4 regions of the Actinoplanes lobatus genome follow, and region 3 is predicted to be linked to each of the others. Evidence: riboswitches for the same ligand, from Rfam matches in the RefSeq annotation. Region 3 holds a riboswitch; each other region holds the start of a gene.
The links. A riboswitch is a leader RNA that binds a small molecule or an ion and turns the genes downstream of it on or off. The one in region 3 is predicted to bind cobalamin.
Positions count from the first base shown of each region.

Region 1: linked by a shared signal. The riboswitch ahead of BJ964_RS36135 (ribonucleoside-diphosphate reductase subunit alpha) and the one ahead of BJ964_RS34875 (CbtB domain-containing protein) in region 3 are both predicted to bind cobalamin.
Region 2: linked by a shared signal. The riboswitch ahead of cobN (cobaltochelatase subunit CobN) and the one ahead of BJ964_RS34875 (CbtB domain-containing protein) in region 3 are both predicted to bind cobalamin.
Region 4: linked by a shared signal. The riboswitch ahead of BJ964_RS44085 (VWA domain-containing protein) and the one ahead of BJ964_RS34875 (CbtB domain-containing protein) in region 3 are both predicted to bind cobalamin.

Region 1 is NZ_JACHNC010000001.1:7,866,519-7,872,183, reverse strand. It holds gene BJ964_RS36150 (ISAs1 family transposase) at 1-1,111, opposite strand, end outside; gene BJ964_RS36145 (hypothetical protein) at 1,590-2,216, opposite strand; gene BJ964_RS36140 (ArsR/SmtB family transcription factor) at 2,220-2,576, shown strand; cobalamin riboswitch at 2,632-2,845, shown strand; gene BJ964_RS36135 (ribonucleoside-diphosphate reductase subunit alpha) at 2,971-5,370, shown strand; gene BJ964_RS36130 (ribonucleotide-diphosphate reductase subunit beta) at 5,370-5,665, shown strand, end outside.
Region 2 is NZ_JACHNC010000001.1:592,778-598,442, reverse strand. It holds gene BJ964_RS02590 (precorrin-2 C(20)-methyltransferase) at 28-1,683, opposite strand; gene BJ964_RS02585 (precorrin-8X methylmutase) at 1,722-2,339, opposite strand; gene BJ964_RS02580 (precorrin-3B synthase) at 2,339-3,988, opposite strand; cobalamin riboswitch at 4,093-4,220, shown strand; gene cobN (cobaltochelatase subunit CobN) at 4,254-5,665, shown strand, end outside.
Region 3 is NZ_JACHNC010000001.1:7,623,014-7,628,678, forward strand. It holds gene BJ964_RS34860 (GNAT family N-acetyltransferase) at 1-396, opposite strand, end outside; gene BJ964_RS34865 (histidine phosphatase family protein) at 393-938, opposite strand; gene BJ964_RS34870 (CbtA family protein) at 935-1,657, opposite strand; gene BJ964_RS34875 (CbtB domain-containing protein) at 1,648-1,842, opposite strand; adenosylcobalamin (AdoCbl) riboswitch at 1,850-2,000, opposite strand; gene BJ964_RS34880 (S8 family serine peptidase) at 2,079-3,248, shown strand; gene BJ964_RS34885 (suppressor of fused domain protein) at 3,245-3,736, shown strand; gene BJ964_RS34890 (TIGR03086 family metal-binding protein) at 3,803-4,369, shown strand; gene BJ964_RS34895 (hypothetical protein) at 4,460-5,269, shown strand; gene BJ964_RS34900 (epoxide hydrolase family protein) at 5,271-5,665, opposite strand, start outside.
Region 4 is NZ_JACHNC010000001.1:9,692,228-9,697,892, reverse strand. It holds gene BJ964_RS44100 (universal stress protein) at 1-126, opposite strand, end outside; gene BJ964_RS44095 (citrate synthase) at 300-1,583, shown strand; gene BJ964_RS44090 (gluconokinase) at 1,938-3,575, shown strand; cobalamin riboswitch at 3,828-3,954, shown strand; gene BJ964_RS44085 (VWA domain-containing protein) at 4,010-5,665, shown strand, end outside.

The sequences.
Region 1 (5,665 bases), 240 kb from region 3:
GGGTGGCGGCGGCGATGTTGGTGGTTCCGGCTGCCCGTAATGCGCTGATGGCAGCGTCGCGGAGGGCGGCCATGACGTGTGGTCCGGTGCCGGTACGGATTTGGCTGCGGTCTTCTGCGTAGGTGACGTCGCGAACCCAGTGGATCTTGTTTTCGATGGTCCAGTGCCCGCGGATCCAGGCTGCCAGTTGGGCAGGTTTTGCCTGGTGGACGTGTAGGTCGGTGATGGCGTAGACGGTTTGGGTGGTGAAGCGCCGTGGCTGGTCGAGGCGGCGTCTACGACGGCGGATCTGCAGGGCTTGGACGGCATGCGGGAAGTCGATGCCTGCGGCGACGGTCACGATCCTCAGGGTGCGGATCTCCCGGCGGCCGTGGCCGCGGTCATCCTGGCGGGCAGCTTGCGGGACTTGCCGCCAGGGCAGACGGGAGAGCTGTTTGTGCAGGTGCGGTTGGTTGCCTTTGACGGTCAGGATCCAATGGGCGCCCCGTTCGGCGAGGTAGTCGACGTGTTCGCGCTGGCAGTGCATCGCGTCGGCGGTGATCACGGCGTCTCGTAGGTCGCCGATCTGGTCCAGCAGAGGCGCGAATCGGGTGATCTCATTGGTCTTGCTGTCGATATCGGTGCTGGCCAGGACCATGCCGGCGTTCTGATCGCAGGCGGCCAGCAGGTGCCGGGCGGTGCTGTCGCCGGTGCGGGATCCGCGCAGTGTCTTGCCGTCGACCGCGATGGCCTGCCGGCTTGTCGAGGTCTCGGCCCGGCCTACGAGCCAGACAGCGATCGCCGTGGTCAGCAGCTGCGCATCGAGGGCCTGCAGCAATCGGCGGATCATCGCTTCAGAGGGGCGCCGGTCAGGGGCGATACCCAGGGCGAGAGCTGTCGAGGCCGGAACGTCGGCGACCCATTCGGCGATCGCCGTATAGGAACGGCAGCCGGCGATCACGGCACAGACTGCTGCGATCACTACCGCCGTCAACCGGTGCCGGACCCCACGACGTGCCCGCGGATCAGGCAGGCAATCGAGCACTGCCACCAGGCCGCCAGCGGTTTCGGGCACGGTCAGAGCCGGTGCGCAGGACAAAGAGGAGATCAGCGATGATGGCAGTGCGGGCATGACTCACTTCGGATAGATCATCGTGGCGTAGGAACCTTGATGATCTTTCGAACCGGTCATGCCCGTCTTGCTACACCCAACAGCGGCGCTTCTACTCCAGATCCCCCAAGTCGGACACCGTCACGACTTTGCCGGGGCCCTGCTTATTGATCTGCCGCGAAGTAGGCGGTCGGCGGATGTTGTGCACGCGGCCGGCTCACTGGCCTACGCTGCCCGGGTGAGTTCGCCAGATGTTCTGAGCATCGACAGGCTGTCAAAAGGGCTTCTCGTCGAGTACCTCGGTGTTCTCACTGCCTCCGACTACGAGGAGCGACGGCGCCGCGTGCTGGCAGGGCAAGCACCTCAGGATTGAGCCGGTCATGGCGAGCCTACGATGTTCTTGATGTTGCGCTTGAAACGGCACTGGGAGGCGGCACCACTGACCTGGACGGGGAATGACCCCGACCAGATCAAACTGTGGTGACTCAGGATGATCGCCCTACTCGTCGCAGGGGCGAAGTATCAACGAGCGTGTCCACTCCGACTGCTTTTCGACCATGAGCGACACCCGGGCGCCGGGGTCGGGCGGGGTGCCTTCGTACTCGACAGTCTCGTAGGCCTCGCCGAAGTGGACGGTGTACTCGCGATTGCCCGGAAATACGCGCTCGACCGTTGCGTCGAGGACGGCGCCCACGGGCCGGCGTCGCGCGATCGCCGCCCATTCCGACCCCGACCGTCGGTGTGACCGCGCGCCCCGGCCACGCATGCCGGCGTCGAGCGGAAGCAGCCGAATCTCGAACCCGCGATGTTGGAGTACTTCGAACAGGCCCTTACGCCCGACGGGCGGCCATTGCGAGGGCTCCTCCGGCAGCGCCAGCGCATCGACCCAACCGGGAACCGGGTCGCCGACGTCGACCGCCATGCCCGCGCGCCCGGCACCCGCCGGGAATCCGGTCACCATTCCCCAGGTTCGCGATCCTCGTGGAAGTCGTCGCCGAACGGCGCTCAATTCATCCTCACCCATGACCTGACCATTATTGGCTTTCCGGCCGGTGGCGATCCGGGAACCGAACGCTCCGCCGAAGCGACTCACCCGGTAAGGACAGTCGGCGAGAAGGCGGGTCACGAGATGAGGTACGACGTGCGGAGACGGCGGCCACGGGGCTGGGCACATCCCGACCTTGCTGACGTCGACCTCGGCAGGGTGCTCGACGCTCTCGGCGACCCGGTGCGGCTGGAGGTCGTCCGGCAGTTGGCCACCGCTGGGGGAGTGGTGCAGGGTGCGTTCGACGTGCCGGTGACCGGCCAGACCCTCTCCCATCACCTGAGGACTCTCACCACCGCCGGTCTCGTACGCGTGAGCCAGGCCGGCCGGTTCCGTTGCTGCGAGCTGCGCACACGTGACGTGGAGAAGCGCTTTCCCGGCCTGCTGCCGGCGATCCTGGCCAATGCCGGTGTCGGCGCCCCACGAACGATGCCGCCATGAGGGTGACGGTTTGGACACACCATGTGGGGTTGTGACTTTCCGATGCCGCCCATATATGGTGTTCCCCGCAGCTGGTTCGGCCGCGCCCGTCAGGGTGTGTCCGAGGCAACAGGGAACCCGGTGTGAAACCGGGACTGCCCCGCAGCGGTGAGTGGGAACGACCGCCGTCATGAAGCACTGGGCTCGTCAGAGCCTGGGAAGCGACGGCCAGTAGGCGGCTTTACCCAAGGCCCACGAGTCCGAAGACCTGCCAGCGCGCCGTGCATCCACAGTGATGCGCGGCGGTCGAAGGCCGCGTGGGACGGCCGACGCCATCAGCCGGGCCCTTCCTGGGCCGCGGCGGCGTCCTCCTGCGCACCCGAGACCTCGGCCGGCGTGATGAGGGGGACGAGACATGACAGCAGCTACGCAGGATCCGCCGGCTACCGGACATGTGGTGCCGGAGCAGCGCCGCCATGTGATGCAGGTGCGCAAGAGAAACGGCGACCTGGAGCCGGTCGACGTCAACAAGATCGTCAAGGCGGTCGAGTTGTGGGTCGCTGATCTCGGTGAGGTCGACCCGCTGCGGGTGGCGACCAAGACCATCAGTGGCCTGTACGACGGGGCGACCACCGCTGAGCTGGACAAACTGTCGATCCAGACGGCGGCCGAGCTGATCGGCGAGGAACCGCAGTACTCGAAGCTCGCCGCCCGGCTGCTCGCCGCGTACGTCGACAAGGAGGTCCGCGGTCAGGGCGTCGCCAGTTTCAGCCAGTCGATCCGCTACGGCCACGGCCTCGGCCTGATCGGCGACGATACCGCGGCGTTCGTGGCCCGCAACGCGCGCAAACTCGACGACGCCGTGGACGCCGCCGGTGACCTGCGGTTCGAGTACTTCGGCCTGCGTACCGTCGCCGACCGCTACCTGCTGCGCCACCCACAGTCCCGCCTGGTCGTGGAGACCCCGCAGTACTGGCTGCTGCGGGTCGCCTGCGGACTGTCCAAGGACGCCCGGGAGGCGATCGGCTTCTACCGGCTGATGTCCTCGCTGGCCTATCTGCCCAGCTCGCCGACGCTGTTCAACTCCGGCACGCGGCACACCCAGATGTCGTCGTGCTTCCTGGTCGACTCGCCGAAGGACGAACTGGACTCGATCTACGAGCGCTACCACCAGGTCGCGAAACTGTCGAAGTTCTCCGGCGGCATCGGCATCGCCTGGTCACGCATCCGCGGCCGGGGCGCCCTGATCCGCGGAACCAACGGGAAGTCGAACGGCATCGTCCCGTTCCTGAAAACGCTCGACGCCGGGGTGGCGGCGGTCAATCAGGGGGGCCGCCGCAAAGGCGCCGCATGTGTCTACCTGGAGCCGTGGCACCCGGACATCGAGGAGTTCCTGGAACTGCGCGACAACACCGGCGAGGAGTCCCGCCGCACGCACAACCTGAACCTGGCGAACTGGATCCCGGACGAGTTCATGCGCCGCGTCGAGGCCGACGGCGAATGGTCGCTCATCGACCCGTCCGACGCCCCGTCACTGCCGGACCTGTTCGGTGACGAATTCACCGAGGCCTACCGGGCGGCCGAGAAGAAGGCCGTCAAAACCGTCAAAGCCCGAGACTTGTACGGCCGGATGATGCGCACTCTGGCGCAGACCGGCAACGGCTGGATGACGTTCAAGGACCGCTCGAACTCGCTGTCGAACCAGACGGGCGAGCCCGGCAACGTGATCCACCTGTCGAACCTGTGCACCGAGATCCTCGAGGTCAACAACGACGACGAGACAGCCGTCTGCAACCTCGGCTCGATCAACCTGGGTCAACACGTCAACGTTGACGGTGTTGACTGGGTCAAGTTGAGAGAGACGGTGCGGACCGCGGTCGTCTACCTGGACCGGGTCATCGACATCAACTACTACCCGTCGCAGCAGGCCGCAGCCTCGAACCCGCGGTGGCGGCCGGTCGGGCTCGGGCTGATGGGCTTGCAGGACGCGTTCTTCACCCTGCGACTGCCGTTCGACTCCGCCGAAGCCCGCGACCTGTCGACCCGCGTCCAGGAGGAGATCTTCCTGACCGCCCTGGAGACGTCGGCCGAACTCGCCGCCGCCGTCGGCCCGCATCCGGCGTACCCCGAGACCCGGGCCGCCAAGGGTGAGTTGCATCCGGACCTGTGGGGCGCCGAGGTCACGCAGACCGACCGGTGGGAGGCGCTGCGATCGACCATCGCCGCACACGGGCTGCGCAACTCGCTGCTGATCGCCATCGCGCCGACCGCGACGATCGCGTCCATCGCCGGCGCCTACGAATGCATCGAGCCGCAGGTGTCCAACCTGTTCAAACGCGAGACCATGTCCGGCGAGTTCCTTCAGATCAACACCTATCTGGTACGGGAACTCAAGTCCCGCGGACTGTGGACCGCCGCCATCCGCGAGCAGATCAAGCGCGCCGAAGGCTCGGTGCAGGCGATCGCCGAACTGCCGGACGACGTACGGGAACTGTTCCGCACCGCCTGGGAACTGCCGCAGAAGGCGCTGATCGAACTCGCGGCGGCCCGGGCCCCGTTCATCGACCAGTCGCAATCGTTGAACCTGTTCATGGCCGCACCGACCATCAACAAGCTCTCCTCGATGTACCTGTACGCCTGGAAGGCCGGTCTCAAGACCAGCTACTACCTGCGCTCGCGTCCGGCCACCCGCATCCAGCAGGCCACCGTCGCGGTCGCGCCCGCTGTCACCGCCCCGGTCTCCCTCATCCCGGCGCTCACGCCGGCCGAGGCCTGTTCCCTGGAAAACCCCGAATCGTGTGAGGCCTGCCAGTAATGCTGCTCGACCCCGGAATGGACCTGACCCTGCGGCCGATGAAGTACCCGCACTTCTTCGACCGCTTCAAGGACGCCATCAAGAACACCTGGACCGTGGAGGAGGTCGACCTGCACTCCGACCTCGCCGACCTGGCCAGACTGTCGCCCGCCGAACAGCACCTGGTGTCCCGGCTGGTCGCCTTCTTCGCCACCGGCGACACCATCGTCGCCAACAACCTGGTCCTCAACCTGTATCAACACGTCAACTCGCCGGAGGGCCGGCTCTATCTGTCGCGGCAGCTGTTCGAGGAGGC
Region 2 (5,665 bases), 7.0 Mb from region 3:
GTGCCGCCGACCGATCTGCAACCGGCCTCAGGCCGGATAGTGCCTCGGTGTGAAGACGGCCGTGGTGCCGTCGCCGCGGGTGACCGCACGGGTCTGCGACGAGCCGATGATCAGCAGGCAGCGCATGTCGACGGTGGCCGGATCGAGCGCGGCCAGGGTGGTGATCCGCACCGACTCGGCCGGCCCGCCCACATCCCGGCCCACCACCACCGGCGTCCCCGGGCGGCGATGGCCACGCAACAGCTCCAGCGCCCGGACCAGCTGCTCCCGGCGGCTCCTCGACGCCGGGTTGTAGACGGCGATCACCAGGTCGGCGGCGGCCGCCGCCTCCAACCGGGACTCGATCACCGACCACGGCTTGAGCCGGTCCGACAGCGACAGGATGCAGAAATCGTGCCCGAGCGGCGCCCCCGCCCGGCTCGCCACCGCCTGCGCGGCGGTAAGACCCGGGATGATCCGGATCGGCACGTCCTGCCACTGCGGGTCCTCGGCCACCTCCAGAACGGCCGCGGCCATCGCGAAGACCCCCGGGTCACCGGAGGACACGACCGCCACCCGCCGCCCACGTCTCGCCAGGTCCAGGGCGAACGCGGCACGCTCCGCCTCGACCCGGTTGTCCGAGGAGTGCCGGCGCTGCCGCGGATTCGGCGGCACCCGGTCGACGTACGGGCCGTAGCCGACCAGGTCGTCGGCGGCGGCCAGCGCCTCCTGCGCCTCCGGGGTCAGCCAGTGCCGGGCGCCCGGCCCCAGCCCGACCACCGTCACCCCGCCGGTGCCGCGGTCGTCGCCGCTCGCGAACCGGGTCAGCGCTGCGGCGTTCGCATCCTCCAGGCTGACCAGGCCGCCGTCCGGCTCGGCCGTCGCCGCGGCCGTGCCGTTGAACGTGGTGTCCACCGGGGCCTCGGCGAACCCGGCCGGTGCCGCGGCGCCGGACCCGAACGCGGTCGCGGCCGGGCTCGGCAGCAGGGCCAGCGAGAAGTACGGCACCGTGGCCGGGTCGACGTCCCGCAACGGGCCGGACCGCTCCCGGCCGGTGGTGGCGCGCTCCACGTACCAGGCGTCGTCGAGCCGGCCCGCCTCGGTGAGCGCCTCCCGGACACCCTCGAAGGTGCGGCCCAGCTTCATCACGGCCGCCGAGTCGGTGGCGGCCAGGCGCTCCGCCAGATCCTTCGGCTCCAGCGTCCCGGGCAGCACGGTGAGCACCTCGTCGCGCTCCATCAGCGGCCGGCCGAGCACCGCCGACGCGGCGCTGACCGACGTGACACCGGGGACGACGGTGGCGTGGTACCGGCCGGCCAGGCGCTTGTGCATGTGCATGTAGGAGCCGTAGAAGAACGGGTCACCCTCGGCCAGCACCACCACGTCCCGGCCGGCGTCCAGATGCGCGGCGAGCCGGGCCGCCGACTCGGCGTAGAAGTCGTCGATGGCGCCCTGGTAGCCGCCCGGATGGTCGGTCGTCCCGGTGGTCACCGGGTAGATGAGGGCCTCCTCGATCTGACCCTCCCGCAGGTACCCGGCCGCGATGGCGCGCGCGTTGCTGCGCCCGTGCCCCGCCGCGTGATAGGCCACCACGTCCGCCGCGGCGATCAGCCGGGCCGCCTTCACGGTGACCAGCTCCGGGTCGCCGGGGCCAAGCCCGACCCCGAAGAGGCGGCCGGTCTTCCGTACTGGCTCGTTCGTCATCTCTTCCGACCTATTCCGCTTCGTTCCGCACCGGGGCCTCACTCCGCTTCGGAAGCGAGGGCGTTCACCGCGGCGGCGGTGATGGCGCTGCCACCCCGGCGGCCGCGCACGATCAGGTAATCCAGACCGGACTCGGCGAGAGCCTCCTTGGACTCGGCCGCGCCGATGAAACCGACCGGGATGCCGAGCACCGCGGCCGGCCGGGGCGCGCCCGCCGCGACCATCTCCAGCAGCCGGAACAGCGCGGTCGGCGCATTGCCGACCGCCACCACAGCGCCGCCCAGCCGGTCACCCCACAGGTCGAGGGCGGCCGCGCTGCGGGTGTTGCCGATCGCCGCGGCCAGCCCCGGCACCGCCGGATCCCGCAGCGTGCAGATCACCTCGTTGGCCGCCGGCAGCCGCGACCGGGTCACCCCGGACGCCACCATCTCCGCGTCACAGAGGATCGGCGCGCCGTCGAGCAGCGCCTTCCGCGCCGCGGTGACCACACCCGGACTGAACCGGACATCCTTCACCAGATCCACCATCCCGCAGGCGTGGATCATCCGGACCACCACCCGCGACACGTCCTCCGGCAGCCCCGACAGGTCCGCCTCGGCCCGGATGGTGGCGAACGAGCGCCGGTAGATCTCCGCACCGTCGCGCACATACTCCATCAGGGCCTCCTAGCCACAGCCACGATCTCCCCCAACCCGGTCACGGCCGCGCCGACCTCGCTGATCCTCGGCGATCCCGCCCCCGCAGTCGATGGGCCGACCAGTCCGGATCCGTCACCCTCCGCGCCGGAGATCCCCGATGCGCCGACGAGTCCGGATCGGCCGCTCTCCGCGCCGGTCGTTTGCGATGGCCGGGCTGGGCCTGTTCGGCCGCTCTCCGCGCTGGTCGTTTGCGATGGCCGGGCTGGGCCTGTTCGGCCGCTCTCCGCGCTGGTCGTTTGCGATGGCCGGGCTGGGCCGGTTCGGTCACTCTCCGCGCTGGTCATCCCTGGCAGGTCGGCGGGGCCGGCTCGGTCACCGTCCGTGCGGGCGACCAGGTAGCCGTCGGTGGTGGCCTCGACGCGGACGTGCGGGCCGGACGGGCTGCCGCACGCGCGGGCGCAACCCACCCAGTGGACCGGCAGGCCGTCGACGAAACGGGCCGTGGCGGTGGCGTCGGCGCGGACGTCGGCCAGCGATTTCGCGCAACCTGGCCGCCCGGCGCAGGCGGTCACCCCGGACCATGGCGAATCCGCGGCCACCGCGAGCCCGGCCGCGGCCAGACGGTCCGCCCACTCCACCGCCGCCGACGGCGGCAGATCGGCCACGATCACCCCACGCCAGGGGGTCACCACCAGCTGATCGGCGCCTTCCAAAACCCTGAGGGGTACGCCGGTCAGGCGCCCCAACGGCACCAGCGCCCCCACCGCGGCCAGCCCGTCCGCCTGAGCCACCACACCGACCAGATCGGTGGCGCCGGTGGCCTCGACCGGAACCGCCGCCGGCACGGCGACGGGCGTCAACCCGAGGACGCCGGCCACCCGGGCCGACACACGCGCCGGGCCGTCGGTCAACTCCCGCAAACGCCACGCGGCCGGGCCGTCGCCCCGCTGCTCCTCCCGCTCGGCGAGGAACGCGTGCGCCGCCGCGATCAGCGCCGGCACCACCCGGCCGGCCTCCACCCGGAGCCCGGTGTCGTGCCCGGCGAAGCGGATCGCGAACAGCCCGCCACCGGTGTGCCCCCGCTCTTCCGGCCCCGCGACAGCCGTGTGGGTGGTGGGCGCCGGTGGTGTGGGGCTGGTCGTGGGCGGCTGGGTGGTGGGCGCCGGTGTGGGGTTGGTGGGGGCCGGCCGGGTGGTGGGCGCCGGTGCGGGGTTGGGGGCCGGGACGGCGGCGACGTCGGGGGACAGGGGGACGTGGCCGAGCGCGAACAGGAACTTGCCGGGGAGGCCGGCCAGGGCGGGATCGTCCACGATGGCGCGATCCAAGGCCGGTATCAGAGCGCGGATCGTCGATCCTGGGAGTGGCGGCGACGCGATGTTCCGGACATTGTCGTGGGTCTGTGAGGGCAGCAGCCCGGCGGCGCGCAAGCGGGTCGCCAAGGCCGGGGCGTCGGTGGCCGACAGGCCTCTGAGCTGGAGATTGGCCCGCGAGGTCAACTCCAGGGCGCCGTCGCCGAACTCCTCGGCCAGCGCGCGCAGCGCGCGCAGCCGGGCGCCGGTCAGCAGCCCGCCGGGCAGCCGGACCCGGGCCAGCAACCCGTCGGCGGCGGCGTGCAGCCGCAGCGCGCCGGGGCAGGCGTCGGTGTCGGAAGTCCGGACGGGAGACATGGCCCGGATACTACGGCCGACCCCCGACAGGAATTCACCGTCGCCTCTCGGTGGGTCGGCAGCGTCACAGCGGCCGTTCCGCCTTGACGCGGGACACCGGGGTTCGGAAAAGTTATGGCTCACGAGCGGCGACGCCGCGGAGGAAGCCGGTGTGACTCCGGCGCGGTCCCGCCACTGTCACCAGGGAGTTCGAGCCCTGGGAGCCAGGAACTCCGGTCGCCGTGACATCCGACTACCCGGGGCGCGGACCCCGAGGGGAGCGCGCGTGTTTCTGCTGCTGTCGACGTCCGACACCGACCTGCTCAGCGCCCGGGCCAGTGGTTCGGCCTGGCGCCCGGCCAACCCGGCCCGCACTTCGGTCACCGATCTGCCCGGCCTGCTCGACGGGGCCGACCTTGTCGTGGTGCGCATCCTGGGCGGCCGCCGGGCCTGGGAGGAGGGGCTGGACACGCTGCTCGCGGGCGACGTGCCGGTGGTGGTCCTGGGCGGCGAGCAGGCGCCGGACGCCGAGTTGATGAAGCTGTCCACGGTGCCCGCCGGGGTGGCCGCCGAGGCGCACACCTATCTGGCGCACGGCGGCGCGGACAATCTGGTCTCGCTGCACGACTTCCTCTCCGACACGGTGCTGCTGACCGGCAACGGGTTCGCGCCGGCCGTGGAGAGCCCACAGTGGGGTTTCCTGCCGCGCCCGGAGTCCACCGGCGAGGCGACCGTGGCGGTGCTCTATTACCGGGCGCATCACATGGCCGGCAACACGGCGTTCGTCGAGACGCTCTGCCGGGCGATCGAGGCCAAGGGCGCGCGGGCCATGCCGATCTTCACGGCCTCGTTGCGGACCGCCCCGCCGGAGCTGCTGGCCGAGCTGCGCAAGGCGGACGCGCTGGTGGTGACCGTGCTGGCGGCCGGCGGCACCCGCCCGGCGACCGCGAGCGCGGGCGGCGACGACGAGGCGTGGGATGTCGGCGTGCTCGCCGACCTGGACGTGCCGATCCTCCAGGGGCTGTGCCTGACGAGTTCGCGGGCCGCCTGGGAGGCCGCCGACGACGGGCTGACCCCGCTGGACGCGGCGACGCAGGTGGCGATCCCGGAGTTCGACGGCCGGATCATCACGGTGCCGTTCTCGTTCAAGGAGATCGACGAGGACGGGCTGTCGGTCTATGCGGCCGACGAGGAGCGGGCGTCGCGGGTGGCCGGGATCGCGGTGGCGCACGCCCGGCTGCGGCACGTCCCGCCGGCCGATCGCAGGATCGTGCTGATGCTGTCGGCCTACCCGACCAAGCATTCCCGGATCGGGAACGCGGTCGGTCTGGACACGCCGGCCTCGACGGTCGCCCTGCTGGCTGCTCTCGCCGACCGGGGTTACCGGATCGGTGACTTCGGGTCCTACGACGGCGACGGGCTCATCCACACGTTGATCGCGGCCGGCGGGCAGGACCCGGACTGGCTGACCGAGGAGCAGCTGTCCGGAAACCCGGTGCGAATTCCGGCATCTCGCTACCAGACCTGGTTCGGCCAGCTCCCCGAGGACTTCCGGGAGAGTGTCGAGCGGCACTGGGGTCAGGCCCCCGGTGAGCTGTATGTCGACGACGGCGACATCGTGCTGGCCGCGCTGCGCGACGAGAACATCGTGGTGATGGTCCAGCCTCCGCGCGGGTTCGGGGCCAACCCGGTCGCCAT
Region 3 (5,665 bases):
TTGGAAGCCGAAGCGCTGGTAGAGGGCGCGGGCGGGGGCGAAGTAGTCGGCGGTGCCGGTTTCGAGGTAGAGGTCGGTGTAGTGGCGGTGGCGGGCTTCGGTGATGAGGTGTTGCAGGAGGGTGGTGGCGACGCCGCGGCGTTGGGCGGTGGTGGCGGTGCGCATGGATTTGATTTCGGCGGTGGTGGGGTCGTGGTGTTTGAGGGCGGCGCAGCCGACGAGGTGGGGGCCGTCGTGGGCGGTCCAGAGGGTGATGTCGGGTGTGCGCAGCCCGCCCAGGTCGAGGGCGTGTTTGCTGTCGGGTGGGCTGGTGGCGCGCATGTCGTCGACGTGTTGTTGCAGGAGGGCGGCGATGTCGGGGGCGGTGAGGTCGTTGATGGTGATGTGCAGGGTCACGGGGTGGATTGTGGCAGGTGCAGGTGCCAGCCGTCGGGGTGGCGGGTGAGGCGGGCGACGGCGAGTGGGGCGATGTCGAGGCGGCGGATGGCGGTTGCCGGGAGGTCTAGGGCGGCGGCGAGTACCGCGCGGATGATCATGGGGTGGGCGACGGCGGTGAGGGTCGGCTCGGTTCGGGTGTGCAGCCAGGTGGTGGCGCGGGTGAGCAGCTGGGTGTGGGATTCGCCGCCGTGGGGTGCCGCTGCCGGGTCGGTGAGCCAGGTGTGCAGGTCGGCCGGGTCGATCTGGTCGAGGGTGTGGCCGGTCCAGGTGCCGTAGCCGGGGTCGGCGAGTGCCGGGTCGATGCCGGGGGTGGCGCCGAGCAGTGCGGCGGTTTCGCGGGCGGCGCGGGAGGGTGCGCTGGTCCAGGGGCCGCCGCCGCCGGGGATGTCAAGGGTGCCGGCGATGGTGCGGCCGGCTTCGTCGAGAGGGTCGTCGCCGCCGAACACGGCCCGGCGCAGGGCGCGGGTGTGTCCGGCGGCGATCAGCCGTAGCCCGGTCACGGAAAAGTGACGGGGGTTTCGGTGCGGTGGGCGAGGCGGGCGAGCAGGCCCGCGAAGCCGAGGCCGAGGGTGGTCCAGAGGATGGTCTGGGTGCCGAGTGAGGTGATCCGGAAGTCCCACAGCAGGGTTGCGGGGAAGTCGGCGGGGACCTCGTCGAAGGTGGGCAGGAGGGTGTAGGCGATGGTGACGACCACCAGGAGGGCGGCGGTGGCGGCGGTGGCGCGGGCCCAGGGGTGGGTTTGGGTGCGGGCCGCGAGGGCGGCGGCCCAGACGGCGGCGAGGCCGAGGGCGAGGGCGGCGAGGTAGGCGGCGGTGCGCTGGTCGATGGTGGCCGGGTCGCCGACGGCGGGTGGGTTGGGTGGGTATTTGAGGTAGGGCACCAGGACGATGCCGGTCCAGGCCGCTGCGGCGAGGCCGAGGGCGGCGGTGGTGTCGCCGGTGGTGTGCAGGCGGCGTCGCAGGACGGTGTAGGCGGTGGCGAGGATGCCGCCGAGTGCGATGCCGTAGAGGCCGGTGGCGAGGAACAGGCCGGGGCCGGACTGGACGTCGCGGGAGACGAGGGCGTCGCCGGCGGGTGTGCCGGCTTCTTCGATGGCGATGGCCGCGTTGATGTGCGGTTCACCGGCGAGGTAGGCGAACGTTCCGGCGAGCAGTCCGGCGATGAGGCCGGCGAGTAGTCCCCTCAGCAGCAGTTGCGGGTAGCTGGGGGTCAGTGGCACGGAACACCGAGCAGGTGGCGTCCGTCGTGCATGAGTTCGTGCAGGTACATGCCGGACTGGGAGAGGGCGCCCTGGTCGAAGGCGACGAGGTAGGCCAGCAGCAGCATGATGCCGGTGAAGCCGGCGGCGGTGGCCAGCAGTGTGGGGGAGACGGTGGGGGTGGTGAGCGCTTGTGCCTTGGGCATGGCGGATCAACCTCCTACGGGATGACGCGTCCCGATCGATGGGGCCTGCGGCGCGTGAGCGTCCTGACTCACCGGCCCCGTGGGGCTGGTTCACAGTGGCGCGACCGCACCGGACTTTCACCGGATTTCCCTCAGCGCACCGCAGATTGGATTTTCAACCTATCGGCCGGGGTGGGCCGGGCACAACCGTCGGGCGGTAGCATCCACGCCGGTCTACGGGGTCGGGGGTGTGTGTCGTGGTGGTGCGGTGGCCGGTGGCGGTGGTGGCCGGGCTGGTGGTGTCGGTGGCGGTGCCGGTTCCGCGGCAGGCGTGGGCGGCGCAGTGCCTGGGTCCGAAGCCGGTGGTGTCGGCGGTGCCGGCGGAGTTGAAGGCGTACGCGCCGGCGCGGTTGGCGGGGTTGGCGACCGGGGCCGGGGTGCGGGTGGCGGTGGTCGATTCCGGTGTCGATGCGCGGCATCCGCAGCTCAAGGGTCATGTGGTGGCGGGCCGGGATTTTCTGCGTAACGAGTTCGCGGGCCGCCGGGACTGTGTGGGGCACGGGACCGGGGTGGCCGGGATCATCGCGGCGGGCGCGGATGCCGGTAGTGGGGTGCAGGGTTTGGCGCCGGGGGTGACGATCGTGCCGGTGCGGGTCAGTGAGCAGCAGGACATCGACGAGACGACGGCGACGGCGTCGGGCGGGAGTTCGCAGACGTTCGCGCAGGGGATTCGGTGGGCGGTGGGGCCGGGTCACGCCCAGGTGATCAACATCTCGCTGGTGATGCCGCAGGAGAGCGAGGCGGTGGAGTCGGCGATCGCGGACGCGGTGGCGGCGGGGGTGATCGTGGTGGCGGCGGCCGGTAACGACGGCCCGGACGCGGGTGTGGTGTATCCGGCGGCGTATCCGGGGGTGATCGGTGTCGGGGCGGTCGGCGCGGACGGGTTGCGGGCGTCGTATTCGCAGGTCGGTGAGCATGTGGATCTGGTGGCGTTCGGGGATGTGACGGTGGCGTCGCCGGTGGCCGGTCATCAGGTGGTGCAGGGGACGAGTTTCGCGACGCCGTTCGTGACGGCGACGGTGGCGCTGTTGAAGCAGCGGTTTCCGCGGGAGAACGCGGCGCAGATAACCCGGCGGTTGTTGCGGTCGGTGGATCCGGCGCCGGGTGGTGCGCGCAGTGACGAGTACGGGTACGGGCTGTTGAATCCGTATCGGGCGCTGTCGGAGGAGGCGGGCCCGGTGGTGGCCGCGGCTCCTCGTGTGGTGGCGGCGCCGCGGCGGGTGGCGGATTCGTCGGAGTGGGTGCGGGCGGGCTGGTTCGCGGCCGGTGGTGCCGGGCTGGCGGTGCTGGCCGGTGTGGTGGCGGTGGTGGTGGGGCGGGGTCGGCGTCGCGGTTGGCGGGCCGGTCATGATCGAATGCCGGGATGATGTGGGACGCGGTCACCGAGGCGATGGGCGGGCTGTATCCGGATGAGCGGCCGTGGCATGTGACGTATCCGGATGAGGGTTACCGGTTGCGGGCGGCGTCGGCGTATCCGGCGGCCGGGCACTGGCATCTGGTCGGGTACGGGCTGGGTGAGCGCTGGGGTTTCGAGTTGACGTTGCGGGTGGCCCGCGGTGTCGAGGAGCAGCCGCCACAGTGGCCGTTCGTGTTGTTGGATCAGGTGGCGGCGTATGTGGCGTCGTTGGACGGTCCGGTGGAGGACGGCCAGTGGATCAACTGGGGTGCTCCGGTGACGGGGTTTCCGCACACGGACGGCCCGGACACCGGTTTGACGGTGTTGATCCTGACGGAGGACCCGCAGTTGGGTGGCGGCCGGTTCCTGCAACTGGTGGGGGTGACGGCGGCGGAGGCCGACGGGCGGGTGGAGGTTCCGGAGGATCCGCTGATGGTGACCGACCCGGCTCGGGCGTGACGCGTTCACCCGTCCGGGTGGTGTGGGTTGCTGGCTGTGGGCGGCCGGGGTTTCTAGTCTGGGTGGATGTCTACCGAGATCAGTGACCTGCTGGGCCGTGCCGTGCCCGCTGTTTCGGCCCTGGTGGCGGGGGTGCGTGACGAGCAGTTGGGGCATGCCACGCCGTGTGCCGAGTTCCAGGTTCGTGACCTGCTGAATCATCTGTTTCAGGTGGTCCACAACTTTCAGCTGGTGGCGGCGCGGTCGGAGGTCGACTGGAGTGTCACGCCGGACAGTCTGACCGGCGGGTGGCGCGAGGATTTCGCGGTCGAGGCCGCCGGGATGGTCGCGGCGTGGTCGGATCCGGTGGTGCTGGACGGGGTGTCGCCGGGGATGGGGCTGCCGCAGCGGACGCTCGGTTTGATGATGGTGGTGGACCTGGTGGTGCACGGCTGGGATCTGGCGCATGCCACGGGGCAGCCGTATGAGGTGGATCCGGCGTTGTTGCCGCCGACGGCGGAGTTCCTGGATTCGATGGGGGAGATGGGCCGGCAGATGGGTGCGTTCGGGCCGGCGGTGACGGTCGGTGCGGGGGCGGACCGGTTCGCGCAGTTGCTGGCGGTGACCGGTCGTGATCCGTCGTGGCGGGCCTAGCCGTCAGGCGTTCTTCTCACGCTGAGTGGTTTCCCCTTTTTCCGGTACGGGTGAGCCGCGGTGTGCGCGGATCGTGCAGAATGGCCGGTCATGCGACGTATCGTCTCCGGTCTCTGTCTGCTCGCCGTGGTGCTTGCCGGTTGCGCGCGGCCGGGGACCAGCCCGCAGGACACACCGTCGAGCACGCCCGCGCAGTGGAGCACCCATGCGGCCACCGTGACGGCTGTGACGTCCGGGCCCGGCGTCACCGCGGTGACGGTGCACGTGGCGGCGCTGACCGGGCCGGACGGGTGTTCCCGTAACGTGCGGGTGGCCCGCACGGAGGAGGAGAACGAAACGGTTTTCGTGTCCGTGACCGAGGAGTCGATGCTGTCGTCGGTGCACGGCGCCTGCCCCGGCAGTACCCCGGTGACCGTGACGGTGACGTCGCCGGTCCCGTTCGGGACCCGGGTCGTGACGGTCAACCAGCAGCCGTGGGCGCTGCGGGGCGGCGTGTACCAGCGTTGCGATGCCGAGCTCGGCTGCAACCCGCCCGGCGATCACTGTGACGCGACGTGGACGCGGGCGGCGGTGCGCGGCCTGGACGTGTCGCGTCATTCCCAGGGCTCGGTCGAGTCGTGCGACGCGGACTGGCTGGTCATGACCGTCCCGGACGATCCGGCCGCGTGCGGTGCCGAGGTGCGGCCGGGCTGCGAGGTGAACACGGCGGTCCGCCGCTACTTCCTGCGCGCCGCCGATGCGGGCTGGTCCCTGGTGGCGCGCACCAAGGCGGCGGGCTGCGCGGCGATCCGCACCGCCGATCCGTCGTTTCCGCAGGCGCGGTGTGCGGATCTGCCGGCGCCGGGCCGTTTCGTGACCTCGGCGCCGCCGCTGCCGTCGGACGCCCCGCCCGGCGGCTGAACTAGCGCAGCTTGTGGAAGAACGTGCGGATGTCGTCGACCAGCGGTTCGGGTGCTTCCATGGCGAGGAAGTGCCCGCCGTGGCCGAGTTCGGTCCAGTGCACGATGTGGTGGTCACGTTCGGCCCACGGCCGGATCGCGAGGTCCTGGGCGGAGACGAGCACGCCGGTGGGCACGGTCTTGCGCCCGCCGCCGCCGGGTGGGGTCGCGGAGAACTCCTCGTAGTAGATCTGGGCGGCGGAGGCGGCGGTGCCGGTCAGCCAGTAGATCGACACGTCGGTGAGGATGCGGTCGCGGTCGATGCTGTCCTCCGGCAGCCCCTCGTACGGGTCGGTGTGTTCCTTGAACTTCTCCACGATCCAGGCGAGCTGGCCGGCCGGGGAGTCGGTCAGGGCGT
Region 4 (5,665 bases), 2.1 Mb from region 3:
GGCGTGGACGACGGTGAGCGCCCGTCCACGGGAGACCGCCTCCCGCGCGGCGAACCGCACTGCGGCCGGGTCGGTCGCCGTGCCGCCGATCCCCACGACGACGGGTCCCTCGGCCGGGATCTGCATGGTCCCTCCCGTAACAGCGTCGCAATATACCGACCATTGTCTATGGCGCAACGACCCATACGCACTGGTGACCAATGCCTCAACAGGCGGCCACCTGATGACCCATTCAGGTTGAGGGTTTACGGTGAACGGCAAAATCTTTGGGACATCTGCCGGTGAAGTGAGGGAAATACATGACGGATGTCAAGCTCGACCACCCTGGTGGTCAGTTGTCGATGGCGGTCACGAAGGCCGTCGACGGTCCGGGCGGCATCGACGTCAGTGCTCTGCTGAAGGAGACCGGTTACGTAACCCTCGATCAGGGTTTCGTGAACACCGCGTCGACCAAGTCGGCGATCACTTACATCGACGGTGACCAGGGCATTCTGCGTTACCGGGGTTACCCGATCGAGCAGCTCGCGGAGAAGAGCACCTTCCTTGAGGTCTCCTACCTGCTGATGAACGGCGAGCTGCCGACCGCGGCCCAGCTCCGGGACTTCGCGGACAAGATCCGCGTCCACACCCTCCTCCAGGAGGAGATGCGGACATTCTTCTCGAGCTTCCCGCGTAACGCGCACCCGATGTCGGTGCTGTCGTCCGCGGTCACGGCGCTGTCGACCTTCTACCAGGACGCGCTCGACCCGCTCGACGAGGAGCAGGTCGAAATCTCCACGATCCGGCTGATGGCGAAACTTCCGACCATCGCGGCGTACATCTACAAGAAGTCCATCGGGCACCCGCTGCCGTACCCGGACAACTCGCTCGACTACGTCGAGAACTTCCTGCGCCTGACCTTCGGCCTGCCGACCGTCCAGTACAACGTCGACCCCAAGGTCGCCAAGATCCTGGACATGCTGTTCATCCTGCACGCCGACCACGAGCAGAACTGTTCGACCTCGTCGGTGCGCCTGGTCGGCTCGGCGCAGGCCAACCTGTTCGCCAGCGTCTCCGCCGGCATCAACGCCCTCTCCGGCCCGCTGCACGGCGGCGCCAACGCGGCCGTCCTCGAGATGCTCGAGCAGATCCGCAAGGAGGGCGGAGACGTCACCTCGTTCGTCACCCGGGTGAAGAACAAGGAAAAGGGCGTCAAGCTCATGGGCTTCGGCCACCGGGTCTACAAGAACTACGACCCGCGCGCAGCCATCGTCAAGAAGGCCGCCCAGGAGATGCTCAACACCCTGGACAAGCCGGACCCGCTGCTGGAGATCGCCTTCAAGCTCGAGGAGATCGCCCTCTCCGACGAGTACTTCATCTCCCGCAAGCTGTACCCGAACGTCGACTTCTACACCGGCCTCATCTACAAGGCCATGGGCTTCCCCACCGACATGTTCACGGTGCTGTTCGCGATCGGGCGCCTCCCCGGCTGGATCGCCCAGTGGCGCGAGATGATGACCGACCCGGCCAACAAGATCGGTCGCCCGCGGCAGATCTACACCGGCTCGCCGGTCCGCGACTTCACGCCGATGGACCAGCGCTGACCTTTTCTCCACCCCGCGACGCCCCGCCCTTCCCGGCGGGGCGTTTCGCTTTTCAAGACCCATTTCCGGTACGGGGTGGATCGTTATCGATTAATTCCCCGTCCCGAAATTTCCGGCGATCTTCTGCAACGTGAGCCATTGCCGCCCGCGCCGGGCGTAGCTGCTGTGCCTGATTGCTCCGCTTCGCTCCGCGGCAAAACGCCTTGCCCCGACACCGGCGGTGTTTTGCGGGGGACGCTGAGTGCACGGCCGTTTAGCTCAGCGTGACCGTTTCGTGGTTGAACGTGTCAGCGGTATGAGGGGTGGGGAGGGTGGGCATGAGAGGGTCGGGACGGCACGTTCGGGAGGGGAAGCATGGACGTCGTGATCGGGATCGACACCGGGACCACCGCGACCAAGGGGGTCGCCGCCGGCCCGGCCGGTGAGCTGCGGGCGCTGACCAGCGTCCACTACCCGCTGTCGGTCCCCGGGCCGGGCCGGGCCGAACTCGACCCCCGGCAGCTCACCGGCGCCGCCGTGAAGGCGCTCACCGACGTGGCCGCCGAGTGCCGCGACCGCGGCGACCGGGTGATCGCGATCAGCCTCAGCTCCTTCCTGCACGCGCTGCTGCCGATGGACGCCGCGGGCCGCCCCCTCGGCCCCGTGGTGACGTGGGCGGACGGCCGCTCCGCCCGGCAGTGCGAGAAGATCGTCGCGGCCGGTCCGGCGAAGCGGCTCCAGGCCCGCACCGGCACCCCGGTCCACCCGATGTCGCCGCTCACGAAGCTGGCCTGGTGGGCCGAGGAGGACCCGGACACGCTGCGCGGCACCCCACGCTGGGGCGGCGTCAAGGAGCTGATCGTCGCGGCGCTGGCCGACGCCCCGTTCCTGGTGGACCTGTCGATCGCCTCCGGCACCGGCCTCTACGACATCCACGCCCGCCGGTGGGACGACGAGGCCCTGTCCATCGCCGGCGTGCGCCCCGGGCAGCTCGCCGAGGTCGTCCCCACCACGTACGCCCTCCGGCTGCGTCCCGAGGTGGCGTCCGCCGCCGGCCTGCCGCCGGACGTACCCCTGATCATCGGCGCCGCCGACGGCCCGCTCGCCAACCTGGGCGTCGGCGCCACCCCGCCCGGTGTCGCAGCGGTCTCCCTCGGCACGAGCGGCGCCCTCCGTACCGTCGTGGACCGCCCCACCGCCGACGCCGCCGGCCGCCTGTTCTGCTACGCCCTCACCGAGGACCGCTGGGTGATCGGCGGAGCGGTCAACAACGCCGGCTCGGTCGTACGCTGGGCCGCCCAGAGCCTCGCGGCCCCCGCCCCCGGAGCCCCTGGTGACCGCGGCGCCGGCGCGTATGACGACCGCGTTCCCGGCACCTCCGGCGGTCCCGGCCGTGCGCCCGGCGTCGCGGGCGAGGGCGCCGACGACCTGGACGCCGCCCTGCTGGCCGAGGCCGCCGAGATCCGGGCCGGCAGCGAGGGCCTGCTCTGCCTGCCCTACCTCCTGGGCGAACGTGCCCCCTGGTGGCGCCCCGGCATGCGCGGCGCCTACCTGGGCCTGCGCCGCGAACACGCCCGCCCGCACCTGGTCCGCGCCGCCGTGGAGGGCGTCTGCCAGCAACTCGCCCTGGTCCGCGACTCGTTCGACGCCGAGGGCTGCCCGGTCACCGAGATCCGCGCCACCGGCGGCGCCGCGGCCTCCCGCCTGTGGGTGTCCGTCCTGGCCTCCGCCCTCGACCTCCCGGTGACGGTCGCCGACGTCCCCGAGGGCACCGCCCTGGGCGCCTGCCTCCTGGCCCGGCACGCCCTCGGCGAACTCCCCGACCTGGACCGCGCCGCCGACCTGGTCCCCACCGCGAACGCCACCCACCCCGACCCGGAGGACGCCGCCCTCTACCGCCGCCTGCGCCCCCTGGTGGAACGCTCCGCCCTGGCCGTCCTCGACGTGGTCGCCGAACTCGACCGCCTGGCCCCCGAGCCTCTCCCCGCCACCGAGAAGGCGGTGAGCCGCTGACCGACCCCGCCCGCGGCTGATTCGACCGCGGCCCGCCCCGTCACGGCACCGTCGCGGTGCCGCTTCGAGACCGCCTGATCGTGGGCGCACGGTGGACGCGGCGTGGGGTCGGGCCGTCGATGCCGGACGGATTGGCGCACACGCGGCGCCGGCCGTGCGGACCGCCTTCGGAGAAGGTGCGCTCGGCGGGTGACGGATCCCGCGTTGACGGGTGCCCGGCCGGTCGGGAAGAGTGACCGGCGAGCGGTTGCGGAGGAACCCGGTGCGATTCCGGGACGGTCCCGCCACTGTGACCGGGGAGCGACCCGCTGACCACACACGCCACGGCACCTGCGCCGGAAGGCGAGCGGGAAACGTCGATCCGGGAGTCAGGAGACTCCGGCCGCTCGCGTCGACCGACGAGCGGGCGTGGACACCCGCCGGAAGGGATCCTGGTGACTACTCCGTACCCGTTCTCGGCCGTGGTGGGTCTCGACGACCTGCGCCTGGCCCTGCTGCTCACCTCGGTGTCACCGGCCGTCGGCGGGGTCCTCGTCCGCGGCGAGAAGGGCACGGCCAAGAGCACCGTCGTCCGCGCCGTGGCCGGCCTGCTGCCACCGGTCACCGTGGTGCCCGGCTGCCGTTTCGCCTGCGATCCCGCCGCCCCGGACCCGGCTTGCCCGGACGGCCCGCACCCCACCCTCCCCGGCCCGGCACGTCCGGACGCCCCGGCGGACGCCACGACCGCGGCCACGGTCCGGCCCGCGTCGCTCGTCGAGTTGCCGGTCGGCGCCACCGAGGACCGGGTGGTCGGCACGCTCGACCTGCAGCGCGCGCTCACCGACGGGGTGAAGGCCTACGACCCGGGCCTGCTCGCCGCCGCCCACCGGGGTGTCCTCTACGTCGACGAGGTGAACCTCCTGCCGGACCACCTGGTGGACCTTCTGCTGGACGCGGCGGCGATGGGCCGGGCACACGTCGAGCGGGACGGGGTGTCGGTCAAGCACGCGGCGAGATTCCTGCTGGTCGGCACGATGAACCCGGAGGAGGGCGAGCCCCGGCCCCAGCTGGTCGACCGGTTCGGCCTGGTCGTCAACGTCGCCGCACCCCGCGACGCCCGTCAGCGCGCCGAGGTGGTGCGCCGCCGCCTCGCCTACGAGGCCGACCCGGACGGTTTCGCGGCGCGCTGGGCCGACGCCGAACGCGACTACGCGGCGCGCATCGCCACCGCCCGCGCCGCTCTTCCGGCGGTGACGCTGCCCGACGCCGAACTCGACCGGATCGCCCGGGTCTGCCTCGCCTACGGCGTGGACGGCATGCGCGCCGACATCGTGGTCGCCCGCTGCGCCGTAGCCCTGGCCGCCTGGCACGGCCGCGACCGGGTCACCGCCGACGACGTCCGGGACGCGGCCCGCCTCGCTCTCCCGCACCGCCGCCGTACCGACCCGCTGGACCCGCCCGGCACCGACGAACAGAAGCTCGACGACGCCCTGGCCGAAGCCGAACGCCAGGCCGAACAGGACCGAGCCGAACAGGAACGCGCCGAACAGGAACGCGCCGAACAGGAACGTGCCGAGCGCGATCAGGCCGACCGCGAACGGGCCGAGCGCGAAGCAGCCGACCGGGAACGAGCCGGCCAGGACGGTCAGAACGGCGGCGGCCCCGACGACGAGCCGGACCCCGACATCGACCCGGACCCGGACGGCGGCGGCCCCGGCGGCGGAGGCCCGCGAAACGACACCCCGCGAGACGGCGGCGGGCCGTCCGGAGCAGGATCACCCCACGGGGGTACGGAGGAGAGCACGCCCCCGTCCAGCAACGACGAGGCGCCGCAACCGGAGAAGGCGGGCGCGACAGCCGCCGCCGGCCAGGCGTTCCGCACCCGCACACTCCGGATCACCGCCCGTGGCGAGGGCGGTCACGCCGGCCGCCGCTCCCCGGCCTTCGCCCGCCGGGGCCGCGTAGTCGGCAGCCGCGTCCCGCAGGGCAAGCTCTCCGGCGCCCCTCACCTCTTCGCCACTCTCCGGGCAGCCCTCGACCGAGCCGCCCTCGACCGAACCGCCCTATCCCCGGATCGGTTTGTGGCGTCCCAGGATCGGGTGCCTCAGGGT